Linked DNA regions of Azotobacter salinestris. The protein of the gene in region 1 interacts with the protein of each later gene in a pairwise test. Links are inferred from orthologs where the notes say so. Each region holds a gene or a part of one and is shown on either strand. Other genes may lie near its edges. The genes, in order: GCU53_RS18250 and GCU53_RS07375.

Region 1 (4,620 bases):
GCAACAACGCCATTCGCCGCTTCCAGGACCTGCTGCACCAGGCCGGGCACAACGTCACGGTGCGCACCACCCGGGGTGAGGACATCGACGCTGCCTGCGGCCAACTGGTCGGGCAGGTCATGGATCGCACCCGGCGCAGCGAGCGCTATATCGCGGTGCGCCAGCTCGGTGACGAGGCTGCGTCATCCCCCGGTGCCGCCAATCGGACCTGAACGAGGATGTTTATGACCCTGCGCGCTGCGCTGCTGTTGCTTTCTGCCACGCTGCTGGTCGGTTGCGTCTCGACCGGCGCGGTCGACCCCATGAAGACCGAACGGGGCCGCAAGGAGGCTCGCGAGGCGTATATCCAGCTCGGCCTCGGCTACCTCAAGCAGGGGCAGACCGACCGGGCCAAGGTGCCGCTGGGCAAGGCCCTGGCGATGGATCCGGGCGATGCCGACGCCCACGCCGCCCTGGCCCTGGTGTTCCAGACCGAGCTCGAGCCCGCCCTGGCCGACCAGCACTATCGCAAGGCGCTGGCCAAGCGTCCCGGCGATGCGCGCATCCTGAACAACTACGGCAGCTTCCTGTTCGAGCAGCGCCGTTATCAGGATGCCTACGAGCGTTTCCAGCAGGCCGCGGCCGACACCCTGTACCCCGAGCGTTCGCGGGTCTACCTCAATCTCGGCCTGACCGCCGTCAAGCTCGGCCGGCGTGACTTCGCCAAGGAGCATCTGGAAAAATCCCTGCGAATCAATTCGCAGCAGCCACGGGCCCTGCTGGAAATGGCCACACTGAATTTCGAGGCGCGCGACTACGTGGCGGCGCGCTCCTATTACTCCAGTTTCAGCCGCATGGGCGAGCAGAATGCCCGCAGCCTGCTGCTGGGTACCCGCCTGGCGAAGGTCTTCGATGATCGCGATCAGGCTGCCAACTTCGGCCTGCAGCTGAAGCGTCTTTACCCGGGCACGCCGGAATATCAGCAATATCTGTCGGAGCAATGATGAACGCGTCGCAAACCGAGAGCACGGCCGCGGCCTCCGTCAACCCGGGCGAGATCCTGCGCAAGGGCCGCGAGGCCAACGACTGGTCGCTGGCCCAGGTGGCCGGACAGCTGAATCTCTCCACCCGGACCCTGGTCCAGCTGGAGGCCGGCGAGTTCGACCGGCTGCCGGGACATACCTTCGCCCGCGGCTATGTGCGCTCCTACGCCAAGTTGCTGGGCATGGACCAGGCCCGCCTGGTCGAGGCCTTCGACCAGTACACCGGCACCAACGCCAAGGGCAGCGAAGTGCACAGCCTGGGCAAGATCGAGCAGCCGCTGCGGATTTCGCAGAGCATCCTGCGTCTGGTCGGCCTCGTCCTGATCCTGCTGCTGGTCGGCTCTGTCCTGTTCTGGTGGCAGGAGCGCTCGGCGCAACAGGGGGGCCGCAACGCGCTCAACCTCGCCCATGTCGAGGTCGACAGCGCCGACGGCACCACCCAGATCCATCCGCTCGACGAACCGGAGGACCAGGCCGTGGCCCAGGCGCTCCAGCCCGCCGAGCCGCAGCCCCAGCCGATCCCGCTGGCCAGCAGCGCAGCCGTTGCGGAAAGCCAGCCGGCAGGCGAAGCGCCGGCCGCGACGCCGCCGCTGCCGCTGGAGTCGGCCGCACCCGGCACCGCCGTGCCGCTAGTCGAGGCTGCGCCTGCAGCCCCGGCCGTTCCCGCGCAGGCTGCGCCGGCCGCCAGCGCGCCGGAAACCGCGGCCACCCCGGCACCTGTCGAGCCGGCCGCCGGTGAGGGGCTGCTGAGCATCCGCTTCACGGCCGACTGCTGGACGCAGGTCACCGACGCCCGCGGCAAGGCGCTGTTTCGCGGCCTGAAGCGCGCCGGCGACACGCTCGAGCTGCGCGGCCAGAAGCCGCTGGACGTGCGCCTCGGCTTCGCCCACGGCGCCGAGGTCAGCTTCAACGGCCAGCCGGTCAACCTGGCCCCCCACACCGCCCGTGGCGCGACCGCCCGCCTGAAACTGGGGAACTAAGCCTTCATGCACAGCGAATCACCCATTCAGCGCCGCCCCTCGCGCAAGATCTGGGTCGGCCCGGTGGCGGTCGGCGGCGATGCGCCCATCTCGGTGCAGAGCATGACCAACACCGACACCCACGATGTCGAGGCCACCGTGGCGCAGATCCGCCGCCTGGAGGCGGCCGGCGCCGACATCGTGCGCGTCTCGGTGCCGGACATGGATGCCGCCGAGGCCTTCGGCCGGATCAAGCAGCAGGTACGGGTGCCGCTGGTCGCCGACATCCACTTCGACTACCAGATCGCCCTGCGCGTGGCCGAGCTGGGCGTCGACTGCCTGCGCATCAATCCGGGCAACATCGGCCGCGAGGACCGGGTCCGCGCCGTGGTGGATGCCGCGCGCGACCGGGGTATCCCGATCCGCATCGGCGTCAACGCCGGCTCCCTGGAGAAGGACCTGCAGAAGAAGTACGGCGAGCCGACCCCGCAGGCGCTGGTGGAGTCCGCCCTGCGTCATGTCGAGCACCTCGACCGCCTGGATTTCCAGAACTTCAAGGTCAGCGTCAAGGCGTCCGACGTGTTCATGGCGGTGGCCGCCTATCGCCTGCTGGCCGGGCAGATCGAGCAGCCGCTGCACCTGGGCATCACCGAGGCCGGCGGGTTGCGCTCCGGCACCGTGAAGTCCGCGGTGGGCCTCGGCATGCTGCTCGCCGAGGGCATCGGCGACACCATTCGCGTCTCGCTGGCCGCCGATCCGGTGGAGGAAATCAAGGTCGGCTTCGACATCCTCAAGTCGCTGCACCTGCGCTCGCGCGGGATCAACTTCATCGCCTGCCCGAGCTGCTCGCGGCAGAACTTCGATGTGGTGAAGACCATGAACGAGCTGGAGACCCGCCTCGAGGATCTGCTGGTGCCGCTCGATGTGGCGGTGATCGGCTGCGTGGTGAACGGTCCCGGCGAGGCCAAGGAGGCACATGTCGGCCTCACCGGCGGCACCCCGAACAACCTGGTCTACATCGACGGCAAGCCGGCGCAGAAGCTGGGCAACGAGAATCTGGTGGACGAGCTGGAGCGGCTGATCCGCCGCAAGGCTGCGGAAAAGGCCGCAGCCGACGCCAGCCTGATCGTCCGCAGCTAAGGAATCCGCGTGAGCAAGAACATCCAGGCCATCCGTGGCATGAACGACATCCTGCCGGAGCAGACCCCGCTCTGGCGCTATTTCGAGAACGGCGTGGCCGGCCTGCTGGACGGCTACGGCTACCGGCAGATCCGCATGCCGATCGTCGAGTTCACCGAGCTGTTCAAGCGCTCCATCGGCGAGGTCACCGACATCGTCGAGAAGGAGATGTACACCTTCGAGGACCGCAATGGCGATTCCCTGACCCTGCGTCCGGAGGGTACCGCCAGCTGTGTGCGGGCCGTGCTCGAGCACGGCATCAGCGGTGGCGGCCAGGTGCAGAAGCTCTGGTACGTCGGTCCGATGTTCCGCCACGAGCGCCCGCAGAAGGGCCGCTACCGGCAGTTCCACCAGATCGGCGTGGAGGTCTTCAACCTTGCGGGGCCGGACATCGATGCCGAGCTGATCGTGCTGACCTGGCGCCTGTGGGGCCTGCTCGGCCTGCGCGAGGCGGTGACTCTCGAACTCAACAGCCTGGGCAGCAGCGAGGCCCGCGCCCGCTACCGCGAGGCGCTGGTCGAGTACCTCTCGGCCCGCTTCGAGCAGCTCGACGAGGACAGCCAGCGGCGCCTGTCCAGCAACCCGCTGCGCATCCTCGACAGCAAGAACCCGGATACCCAGGCCCTGCTGGTGGACGCGCCCAAGCTGGTGGACTACCTGGACGAGGAGTCGCGCCTGCACTTCGAGGGCCTCAAGGCGCGCCTGGACGCCGCCGGCGTTCCCTACGTGATCAATCCCAAACTGGTGCGCGGCCTGGACTACTACGGCAAGACGGTGTTCGAGTGGGTCACCGACAAGCTCGGCGCCCAGGGCACCGTCTGCGCCGGCGGCCGCTATGACGGCCTGGTCGAGCAACTGGGCGGCAAGCCGACGCCGGCGGTGGGCTTCGCCATGGGCATCGAGCGCCTGGTGCTGCTGCTGGAAACCCTGGACAAGGTTCCGGACGAGCTGTCCCGGCAGATCGACGTGTATTTCTGCGCCTTCGGCGAGACGGCCGAACTGGCGGCCCTGGGGCTGGCCGAGCAACTGCGCGATGCGCTGCCGGGGCTGCGCCTGGCGGTCAACGCCGGGGCCGGCAGCTTCAAGAGCCAGTTGAAGAAGGCCGACAAGAGCGGCGCCCTCTACGCCCTGGTACTGGGCGAGGACGAGCTGGCCCGGCGCATCGTCGGCCTGAAGCCGCTGCGTGCCGAGGGCGAACAACAAAGCATTGGCTGGGACGAGCTGGGCGAGCGCCTGGCAGCCTGCCTGCAGGCCTGAATACTGGATTGAGGAGTTATCGGGGTGATCTCGCGTACCGAAGATGAAGAGCTGGTGCAGATCAAGGACTGGTGGAAGCGCAGCGGCAAGCCCCTGCTCACCGGCGGTGCCCTGGCCCTGGTGCTGGTGTTCGCCTGGCAGGGCTGGCAGAAGTACCAGACCGGGCGGGCGCAGGGAGCCTCGGCGCTCTACCAGCAGCTGCT
Region 2 (9,840 bases), 2.3 Mb from region 1 along the record:
GCACGTCGATGCGGATCAACTGGCGCGATACCGTCAAGGGAATGACCAGCGCGGACAGCCCGAGGATCATCAGCACGTTGAAGATGTTGCTGCCGAGGACGTTGCCCACAGCGAGGTCGCCCTGCCCGCCGCTGGCCGACTGCACGCTGACCGCCATCTCCGGGGCGCTGGTGCCGAAGGCGACCACGGTCAGGCCGATGACCAGCGGCGGGATGCCGAAACGGGCGGCCAGACGCGCGGCGCCGCGGACCAGAGCCTCGGCGCCGGCGACCAGCAGGGCCAGGCCGGCGATCAGGTAGACGAAAGTCATGAGGGTCATTCCAAGCTCCTTGTGGCGCCGTTCGGACCGGCGCCGATCCTTCAGTTGTCGAGGAGTTCCAGGCGCACCATGGCCACGCCGGCATTCAGCATTTCCAGCTGGCGGGCAGCCTTGTAGGACAGGTCGATGATCCGGCCGCGAGCATGGGGACCGCGGTCATTGATGCGCACCACCACGCTGCGGCGAGTGCGCAGGCTGGTCACCCGCACCCGACTGCCGAGCGGCAGGCTGCGATGGGCGGCCGTGAGGGCATTGCGGTCCACCAGCTCGCCACTGGCGGTGCGTTTGCCGTGATGATGGGCCGCATAGTGGGAGGCCAGGCCCTTGGCACTGTAGCGAGCGGCCTCAAGCTGTGGCGAGGCGTAACCGGCAAGCAGGACGAGCAGGAGGGTGAGTGGCAGTGTTCGCAGCATGTTCGAGGCTCCGGAAAGTGCAACGCCGGGCGGACCCGGCGTTGTCGCTGGCTCAGCCTTCGAGCTTCTTCTTCAGCAGTTCGTTCACCTGGCCGGGGTTGGCCTTGCCCTTGGAGGCCTTCATCGCCTGGCCGACGAAGAAGCCGAACATCTTGGCGCGCTTGGCTTCGTCGGCGACGCGGTACTGCTCGACCTGGGCGGTGTTGGCAGCCAGCACTTCATCCAGCATCGCCTCGATGGCACCGCTGTCGGTGACCTGCTTTAGGCCCTTCTTCTCGATGATTTCATCGGCGCTGGCGCCTTCGCCGGCAGCCAGGGCCTCGAACACCATCTTGGCGATCTTGCCGGAGATGGTGTTGTCCTGGATGCGCTGGATCAGGCCGCCTAGCTGCGCGGCGGATACCGGCGACTGCTCGATCTCCAGGCCTTCCTTGTTGAGCAGGCTGGACAGCTCGCCCATCACCCAGTTGGCCGCCAGCTTGGCATCGCCGCAGACCTCGAAAACCGCTTCGAAGTACTCGGCCATCTCGCGGCTGGCCGAGAGCACGCTGGCATCGTAGACGGACAGGCCGTATTGGCTCTCGAAGCGTGCGCGCTTCTCGTTGGGCAGCTCCGGCAGGCTTTCGCGCACGGCCTCGAGGAAGCTCTCCTCCAGCACCACCGGCAGCAGATCGGGGCAGGGGAAGTAGCGGTAGTCGTTGGCCTCCTCCTTGCCGCGCATGGAGCGCGTCTCGTCCTTGTTCGGGTCGTACAGGCGGGTTTCCTGAACCACCTTGCCGCCGTCCTCGATCAGCTCGATCTGCCGCTGGATCTCGTGGTTGATCGCCTTCTCGATGAAACGGAAGGAGTTGACGTTCTTGATTTCGGCGCGGGTGCCGAAGGCTTCCTGGCCCTTGGGGCGCACTGAGACGTTGCAGTCGCAGCGCAGCGAGCCCTCGGCCATGTTGCCGTCGCAGATGCCGAGATAGCGGACCAGCGCGTGGATCGCCTTGACGTAGGCCACAGCCTCCTTGGCCGAACGGATGTCCGGTTCGGAGACGATCTCCAGGAGCGGCGTACCGGCGCGGTTGAGATCGATGCCGGTCATGCCATGGAAGTCTTCGTGCAGACTCTTGCCGGCGTCCTCTTCCAGGTGCGCGCGGGTGATGCCGATGCGCTTGACCGTGCCGTCCTCCAGAGTGATGTCCAGATGGCCCTTGCCGACGATGGGCTTGTCCATCTGGCTGGTCTGATAGCCCTTGGGCAGGTCCGGGTAGAAGTAGTTCTTGCGGGCGAAGACGTTGGTGTGGCCGATTTCCGCCTCGATGGCCAGGCCGAAGCGGACCGCCATGCGCACCGCTTCCTCGTTGAGCACCGGCAGGGTGCCCGGCATGCCGAGGTCGATCAGGCTGGCCTGGGTATTGGGCTCGGCGCCGAAGCTGGTGGCGCTGCCGGAGAAGATCTTCGAGCGGGTGGCGAGCTGTGCGTGGATTTCCAGCCCGATCACGGTTTCCCATTGCATGTGCGTATTCCTCAGAAGCCTTCCGGAGCCTTTTCGTGCCAGTCGGTCACCTGCTGGTACTGGTGGGCGACGTTGAGCAGGCGACCTTCCTGGAAATAGGGCGCGAGCAGTTGCACGCCCACCGGCAGGCCGTCGACGAAGCCGGCCGGCATGGACAGGCCGGGAATGCCGGCGAGGTTGGCGGTGATGGTATAGATGTCCTCGAGGTAGGCGGCGACCGGGTCGTCGCCCTTCTCGCCAAGCCTCCACGCCGGGTTCGGGGTGGTCGGGCCGAGGATCAGGTCGACCTCCTGGAAGGCGCCGATGAAGTCGCTGCGGATCAGCCGGCGGATCTTCTGCGCCTTGAGGTAGTAGGCGTCGTAGTAGCCGGCGGAGAGGGCGTAGGTGCCGACCATGATGCGGCGCTTCACCTCCGCGCCGAAGCCCTCGCCGCGCGAACGCTTGTACAGGTCCTCGAGGCTCGAAGGGTTCTCGCAGCGGTAGCCGAAGCGCACGCCGTCGAAGCGCGACAGGTTCGAAGACGCCTCGGCCGGGGCGATCACGTAGTAGGCGGGGATCGCATGCTGCATGTTGGGCAGGCCGATCTCCTTCACCGTGGCGCCGAGCTTCTTCAGCTCCTCGACACAGGCCATCACCGCATCGGACAGGCGCGGGTCGAGGCCGGCGCCGAAGTATTCGCGCGGCAGGCCGATGCGCAGGCCGGCCAGCGGCTGGTTCAGCGCGGCCAGGTAGTCGTCGACCGGCGCATCGACACAGGTGGAATCCTTCGGATCGAAGCCGGCCATGGCGGAAAGCAGCAGGGCGCAGTCCTCGGCGCTGCGCGCCAGCGGACCGCCCTGGTCGAGGCTGGAGGCGTAGGCGATCATGCCCCAGCGCGATACCCGGCCGTAGGTGGGCTTGAGGCCGGTGAGGTTGGTCAGCGCCGCCGGCTGGCGGATCGAGCCGCCGGTGTCGCTGCCGGTGGCCGCCGGGACCAGCCGCGCTGCGACCGCGGCAGCGGAGCCGCCGCTCGAGCCGCCGGGTACGCACTCGGTGTTCCAGGGGTTCTTCACCGGGCCGTAGTGGCTGGATTCGTTGGCCGAGCCCATGGCGAACTCGTCCATGTTCAGCTTGCCGAGGCTCACGCAGCCGGCGGCGGCGAGCCTCTCCACCACGGTGGCGTCGTAGGGGGCGACGAAGTTGTCGAGGATCTTCGAGGCGCAGCTGGTGCGCACGCCCTTGGTGCAGAACAGGTCCTTGTGGGCAATCGGCGCGCCGAGCAGGGCGCCGCTCTCGCCGACGGCGCGCCGGGCGTCGGCGGCGCGCGCCTGTTCCAGGGCCTGTTCGGCGGTGACGGTGATGAAGCTGTTGAGCCTCGGGTCGAGGGCGGCGATGCGGGCCAGCAGGGCCTCGGTCAGCTCGACGGAAGAGAAGTCCTTGGCGGCCAGGCCGCGGGCGATTTGCGCCAGAGTCAGTCGATGCATCACTCGATCACCTTGGGAACCAGATACAGGCCGTTCTCCACGGCCGGGGCGATGGCTTGGAAGGCGTCGCGATGGTCGCCCTCGGTGACCTCGTCCGGACGCAGGCGCTGGGTGGCCTCCAGGGGGTGGGCCAGGGGCTCGATGCCATGGGTGTCGACGGCCTGCATCCGGTCGATCAGGCCGAGGATGTCGTTCAGGGTCTGGGTGGTACGTGGGAGCTCGGCGTCGTCCAGCCCCAGGCGGGCCAGATGGGCGATCTTTTCCACGTCGGAGCGTTCAAGCGCCATCGGGATTCTCCAGGAAAAACGGGCAGCCGGCCGCTGGTGGAAGGCCCGGGAACTGGGTCCCGGACGGGTGGTCGAAGGCCGCACTCGCCGGCCTTGCGGGCTGCTGAAAACGGGGAATTTAGCACAGAGGGCGCCTTGCCCAAAATCCCTGCCATTGTTAGAGTCTGCGCTCTTTTTTACCCATGCTTCGCCTCAGGGTTCCCGTCAATGTTCAAGAAACTCCGTGGCATGTTTTCCAGCGATCTGTCGATCGATCTGGGGACTGCCAACACCCTCATTTATGTGCGCGAGCGCGGCATCGTTCTGAACGAGCCGTCCGTGGTCGCCATCCGCACGCACGGCAACCAGAAGAGCGTCGTGGCGGTTGGAACCGAGGCCAAGCGCATGTTGGGACGAACTCCGGGTAACATCACAGCGATCCGCCCGATGAAGGACGGCGTGATCGCCGACTTCAGCGTCTGCGAGAAGATGCTGCAGTACTTCATCAACAAGGTGCACGAGAGCAGCTTCCTGCAGCCCAGCCCGCGCGTGCTGATCTGCGTGCCCTGCAAGTCGACCCAGGTCGAGCGTCGCGCCATCCGCGAGTCGGCCCTCGGTGCCGGCGCTCGCGAAGTGTTTCTGATCGAGGAGCCGATGGCTGCGGCCATCGGCGCCGGCCTGCCGGTGGACGAGGCGCATGGTTCGATGGTCGTCGACATCGGCGGCGGCACCACCGAGATCGCCCTGATTTCCCTGAACGGCGTGGTCTATGCCGAGTCGGTGCGGGTCGGCGGCGACCGTTTCGACGAGGCCATCGTCACCTACGTGCGGCGCAACTACGGCAGCCTGATCGGCGAGGCCACCGCCGAGCGCATCAAGCAGGAGATCGGCACGGCCTGGCCGGGCAGCGAGGTGCGCGAGATCGACGTGCGCGGGCGCAACCTGGCCGAGGGTGTGCCGCGCAGCTTCACCCTCAATTCCAACGAGGTGCTCGATGCGATCCAGGAATCTCTGGCGAGCATCGTCCAGTCGGTGAAGAGCGCCCTGGAGCAGTCCCCGCCGGAGCTGGCCGCGGACATCGCCGAGCGTGGCCTGGTGCTGACCGGTGGCGGTGCCCTGCTGCGCGATCTGGACAAGCTGCTGGCCCAGGAAACCGGGCTGCCGGTGATCGTCGCCGAGGACCCCCTGACTTGTGTGGCGCGTGGCTGTGGCCGGGCGCTGGAAATGATCGACAGCCACCGCATGGATCTGCTCTCCACCGAGTGAGTCACAGGGGCAGGCTTCGAGCCGCATGCCGAAAGCGACGCCTGGCGTCGTTTTCGACCCGTGGCTGATGGTTGAGGCTTGTAGTCGCGAGGAACCCGCTATCAAACTGCTCTTCAGCAAAGGGCCTTCGCTCGTGATGCGCATGTTGGTGCTGGCGGTGCTTGCCGCCACGCTGATGGTGGTGGATGCCCGTTTCGACACCCTCAAGCCGGTACGCAGCCAGCTGGGACTGGTGCTGACCCCCTTCTACTGGCTGGCCGATCTGCCGGTGCGCATCCGGGATGGCATCAACCAGCAGTTCAGCAGTCGCAGCGAGCTGCTGGCGGAAAACGAGAAGCTCAAGGCCGAGGCCCTGCTGATGCAGCGCCGCCTGCAAAAGCTGGCGGCGCTGACCGAGCAGAACGTGCGCCTGCGCGAACTGCTCAACTCCGCGGCGCTGGTGGACGAGAAGGTGCTGGTCGGCGAATTGATCGGCGTCGACCCCAATCCCTTCACCCATCGCATTCTGATCGACAAGGGCGAGCGCGACGGCGTGTTTCTCGGTCAGCCGGTGCTCGATGCCCGCGGCCTGATGGGGCAGGTGGTGGAGGTCATGCCCTATACCGCCCGGGTACTGCTGCTCACCGATACCACCCACAGCATTCCGGTGCAGGTCAATCGCAACGGCCTGCGCGCCATTGCCGTCGGCACCGGCAATCCGGAGCGTCTGGAGCTGCGCCATGTCGCCGATACCGCGGATATAAAGGAGGGCGACCTGCTGGTCAGCTCCGGCATGGGGCAGCGCTTTCCCGCCGGCTATCCGGTGGCCGTGGTGAGTGAGGTGATTCACGACTCCGGACAGCCATTCGCTATCGTCCGCGCCGTACCCACCGCCGCGCTCAACCGCACCCGCTACATGCTCATGGTGTTCAGCGATCCGCGCTCGCCGGAGCAGCGCGCCAGCGAGGCGGCCCAGGCTCAGGAGGCCCACGACCGCCAGCTCGCCGAGCAGGCGAAGAGTCAGGCCCCGCAGCCGGCGACGGAGGCTGCGCCGGTTCCCGCGCCGGCAGCACCGGCAAGGCCGGCCCCGGCGGGCGCAGGCGGGGCACGCTGAATGGGCGAGCACAACGGTTGGCTGATCTGGGCCAGCTATCTGGTGGGTCTGTTGCTCAGCGTGGCGCCCATGCCGGGCTTCATGGAGGTTGGACGGCCACTCTGGCTGGCGATGTTCATCACCTACTGGATTCTGTCCGTGCCGCAGCGGGTCAGCCTGACGTTGACCTGGCTGCTGGGGCTGGCGATGGACGTGCTCTATGGCGTGCTGCTCGGGCAGCATGCCCTGACCCTGACGCTGATCGCCTTCCTGATGCTGACCTTGCAACAGCGTGTCCGCATGTTTCCGCTGTGGCAACAGAGCCTGGTCCTGCTGGTAGTCTTCGGGCTGGCCCAACTGGTCCAGCTCTGGCTCAATGCGCTGGCCGGCAATCGCCCGCCGACCCTGGCCTTTCTAATGCCGGCCCTGGTCAGTGCCTTGCTCTGGCCCTGGGTGTTCGCCGCCCTGCGCAGCCTTCGACTGAGCTTCAATGTCCACTAACCCCTGTCCCCCGGCGAGACGGCGGGCGGGTCTTCAGACAGAAGGAAATCGCATGGCTGCCATGCTCTACCTGGCCTCCGGTTCGCCTCGCCGGCGCGAGCTGCTGATGCAGATCGGCGTGCCCTTCGTCCCGCTCGCGGTGACCATCGACGAAACCCCGGCACCGGACGAGACGCCGGCAACCTATGTGGAGCGCCTGGCGCGCGACAAGGCGGCGGCCGGTCTGGCCAGCCTCATCGGTGACCGGCAGGCGGTGGTGCTCGGTGCGGATACCACGGTGGTGCTGGACGGACGCATCCTCGGCAAGCCGCGGGACCGTGACGAGGCACAGGCCATGCTGCAGGCGCTCGGCGGGCGCGGGCACGAAGTGCTGACCGCGGTGGCTCTGGCCGCGGCCGGGCGCTGCGAAGCGCGGGTGGTGCGCAGCCGGGTGGCTTTCCGTCCGATTGCCGCCGACGAGGCCGAGGCCTACTGGACCACCGGGGAGCCGCGGGACAAGGCCGGCGGCTATGCCATCCAGGGCCTCGCCGCGGTGTTCGTCAGCCATCTCGAGGGCAGCTACTCGGCGGTGGTCGGCCTGCCGCTCTGTGAAACCGCGCAACTGCTGGCCGAGTTCGGCATTCCGTGCTGGCAACAACAATGACAAGGCGCTTGAGCAGACAAGCTGCGCCCAGCTCCGGGAATATGCGATGAGCGAAGAAATCCTGATCAATATCACGCCGATGGAGTCGCGCGTGGCGGTAGTGGAGAACGGTGTGCTGCAGGAGGTGCACGTCGAGCGTACCCAGCGCCGCGGCATCGTCGGCAACATCTACAAGGGCCGGGTGGTACGGGTACTGCCGGGCATGCAGGCGGCCTTCGTCGACATCGGCCTGGAGCGTGCGGCATTCATTCATGCCGCGGAGATCTCCACCCGCGAGGGCAATGCGGTGGAGAACATCGCGGCCCTGGTGCACGAGGGGCAGAGCCTGGTAGTACAGGTCACCAAGGATCCGATCGGCAGCAAGGGGGCCCGGCTGACCACCCATCTGTCGATTCCTTCCCGCTATCTGGTCTACATGCCGCGTACCCGCCACGTCGGCATTTCCCTGAAGATCGAGGATGAGGCCGAGCGCGAACGCCTCAAGAAGGTGGTTGCCGACTGCGTGGCCAGCGAGGGGATCGAGCACGAGGGCGGCTTCATCCTGCGCACTGCCGCCGAGGGTGCCGGAGCCGACGAGATCCTCGCGGACATCCGCTATCTGCGCCGTCTGTGGGACCAGATCGCCGGGCAGATACAGACCGCCGGCGCACCGACGGTGATCTACGAGGATCTCAGCCTGGCCCTGCGCACCCTGCGCGACCTGGTCAGTCCGCGCATCGAGAAGATCCGCATCGACTCGCGGGAAACCTTCCAGAAGGTGTCGCAGTTCGTCTCCGAACTGATGCCCGAGATCGCCGATCACCTCGAACACTATCCCGGCGAGCGCCCCATCTTCGACCTGTACGGGGTCGAGGACGAGATCCAGCGGGCCCTGGAGCGCAAGGTGATGCTCAAGTCCGGCGGCTATCTGATCATCGACCCGGCCGAGGCGATGACCACCATCGACGTCAATACCGGCGCCTTCGTCGGCCATCGCACCCTGGAAGAAACCATCTTCAAGACCAATCTCGAGGCGGCCACCGCGATCGCTCGCCAACTGCGCCTGCGCAATCTGGGCGGGATCATCATCATCGATTTCATCGACATGGAGGATGAGGAGCATCAGCGCCAGGTGCTGCGCACCCTCGAGAAGCAACTGGAGCGCGACCACGCCAAGACCAACATCATCGGCATCACCGTGCTGGGGCTGGTGCAGATGACCCGCAAGCGTACCCGGGAAAGCCTCGAGCAGGTGCTCTGCGAGCCCTGCAGCTGCTGCCAGGGGCGCGGCAAGCTGAAGACGGCGGAAACCATCTGCTACGAGATCTTCCGCGAGATTCTCCGGGAGGCCCGCGCCTACCAGGCCGAGGGCTATCTGGTGCTGGCCAATCAGAAGGTGGTCGATCGGCTGCTCGACGAGGAGTCGGGCAACGTCGCCGATCTCGAGGCCTTCATCGGCCGCCCCATCAAGTTCCAGGTCGAGGGCACCTACTCCCAGGAGCAGTACGATGTTGTCCTGCTGTAAGCCCTGATCATGCCGCAATCCTCCCGCCTGCTTGCAGTTGTCCTGCGCATCCTGCTGGGGCTCGGCTTCCTCGGCCTGATGCTGCTGGCGCTGGGCGTCAGCCTGGGGCGCCAGCTGGCGCCGCTGGTTGCCGACACCCGCCTCGAGGTGCAGGCGCGGGTCCGCGACGTACTGGACATGCCGGTCGCCATCCGTGCCCTGGAGGGCCGCTGGACCGCCCTGGCTCCACGGCTGCTGGCGCGCGACGTGACGATCGGCGAGGGCGAGGATGCGCTGCACCTGGAGCGGGTCCAGGTACGTCTCGATCTGCTGCGCACCCTGTTGGCCCGCGAGTTGCGCGTCGCCGCGCTGGAGGTCGAGGGGGTGAGCTTCACCCTGGCGCAGGATGCCGAGGGGCGATGGACCTTGGAGGGGACGCCGCAGCGCGGCCGGCAGCGGCCGTTCAACCCGGACGAGTCCCTGCGTGCCCTCGAGCGGATCGACCATCTGTCGCTGCTGGACAGCCACGTTACCTTCGCGCCGCACGGGCAGGAGCCTTTCTCCTTCCAGAACGTCGACCTCACGCTGCGCAGCGATGGCTGGCAGCAGCGCCTCGACGGCCGCCTGATCCTGCCCGACGGCCAGCCGCTGCAATTGAGCCTGCACGGCGAGCTGGCCGACGAGGGCTGGCGAGAAAGCTCCGCCGAACTCTACGTCAGCCTGCCGCAGAGCGACTGGGCGGGCTGGGTGCCACGCAGCCTGACCGCTGACTGGCGAGTCGACCGGCTGCGTGCCGGCGGCGAGTTCTGGCTGTCTTGGGACAAGAGCCGCCTGCAGCGCGCGGCGACCCGCCTGCAGGTGCCCGAGCTGCGCATCCGGCGTACCGGGCAGGCGCCGGCCGAGGTGCACGATC

The links.
Region 2: the proteins of GCU53_RS18250 (region 1) and GCU53_RS07375 interact in binary tests that used the Escherichia coli proteins (3 or more experiments, as listed by UniProt). The link is inferred for Azotobacter salinestris from one-to-one orthologs.

Annotation. Positions count from the first base shown.
Region 1 is NZ_CP045302.1:3,887,599-3,892,218, forward strand. The notes cover bases 1-2,990. They hold GCU53_RS18250 (RodZ domain-containing protein), read left to right. Parts: upstream 1-979; coding sequence 980-2,002; downstream 2,003-2,990. Other genes in these bases: rlmN (dual-specificity RNA methyltransferase RlmN), read left to right, coding at 1-212; pilW (type IV pilus biogenesis/stability protein PilW), read left to right, coding at 225-983; ispG (flavodoxin-dependent (E)-4-hydroxy-3-methylbut-2-enyl-diphosphate synthase), read left to right, coding at 2,009-2,990. Outside these bases: more of ispG, read left to right, coding at 2,991-3,121; hisS (histidine--tRNA ligase), read left to right, coding at 3,131-4,417; GCU53_RS18265 (YfgM family protein), read left to right, coding at 4,442-4,620.
Region 2 is NZ_CP045302.1:1,557,080-1,566,919, reverse strand. What follows is about bases 3,247-6,209. They hold GCU53_RS07375 (rod shape-determining protein), read left to right. Parts: upstream 3,247-4,190; coding sequence 4,191-5,228; downstream 5,229-6,209. Other genes in these bases: mreC (rod shape-determining protein MreC), read left to right, coding at 5,365-6,209; gatC (Asp-tRNA(Asn)/Glu-tRNA(Gln) amidotransferase subunit GatC), read right to left, coding at 3,696-3,983; gatA (Asp-tRNA(Asn)/Glu-tRNA(Gln) amidotransferase subunit GatA), read right to left, coding at 3,247-3,696. In the rest of the region: GCU53_RS07400 (calcium/sodium antiporter), read right to left, coding at 1-319; GCU53_RS07395 (septal ring lytic transglycosylase RlpA family protein), read right to left, coding at 361-732; Asp-tRNA(Asn)/Glu-tRNA(Gln) amidotransferase subunit GatB, read right to left, coding at 785-2,233; more of gatA, read right to left, coding at 2,245-3,246; more of mreC, read left to right, coding at 6,210-6,321; rod shape-determining protein MreD, read left to right, coding at 6,322-6,801; GCU53_RS07360 (Maf family protein), read left to right, coding at 6,854-7,444; rng (ribonuclease G), read left to right, coding at 7,491-8,948; GCU53_RS07350 (YhdP family protein), read left to right, coding at 8,958-9,840. UniProt on the Escherichia coli protein: Forms membrane-associated dynamic filaments that are essential for cell shape determination. Acts by regulating cell wall synthesis and cell elongation, and thus cell shape.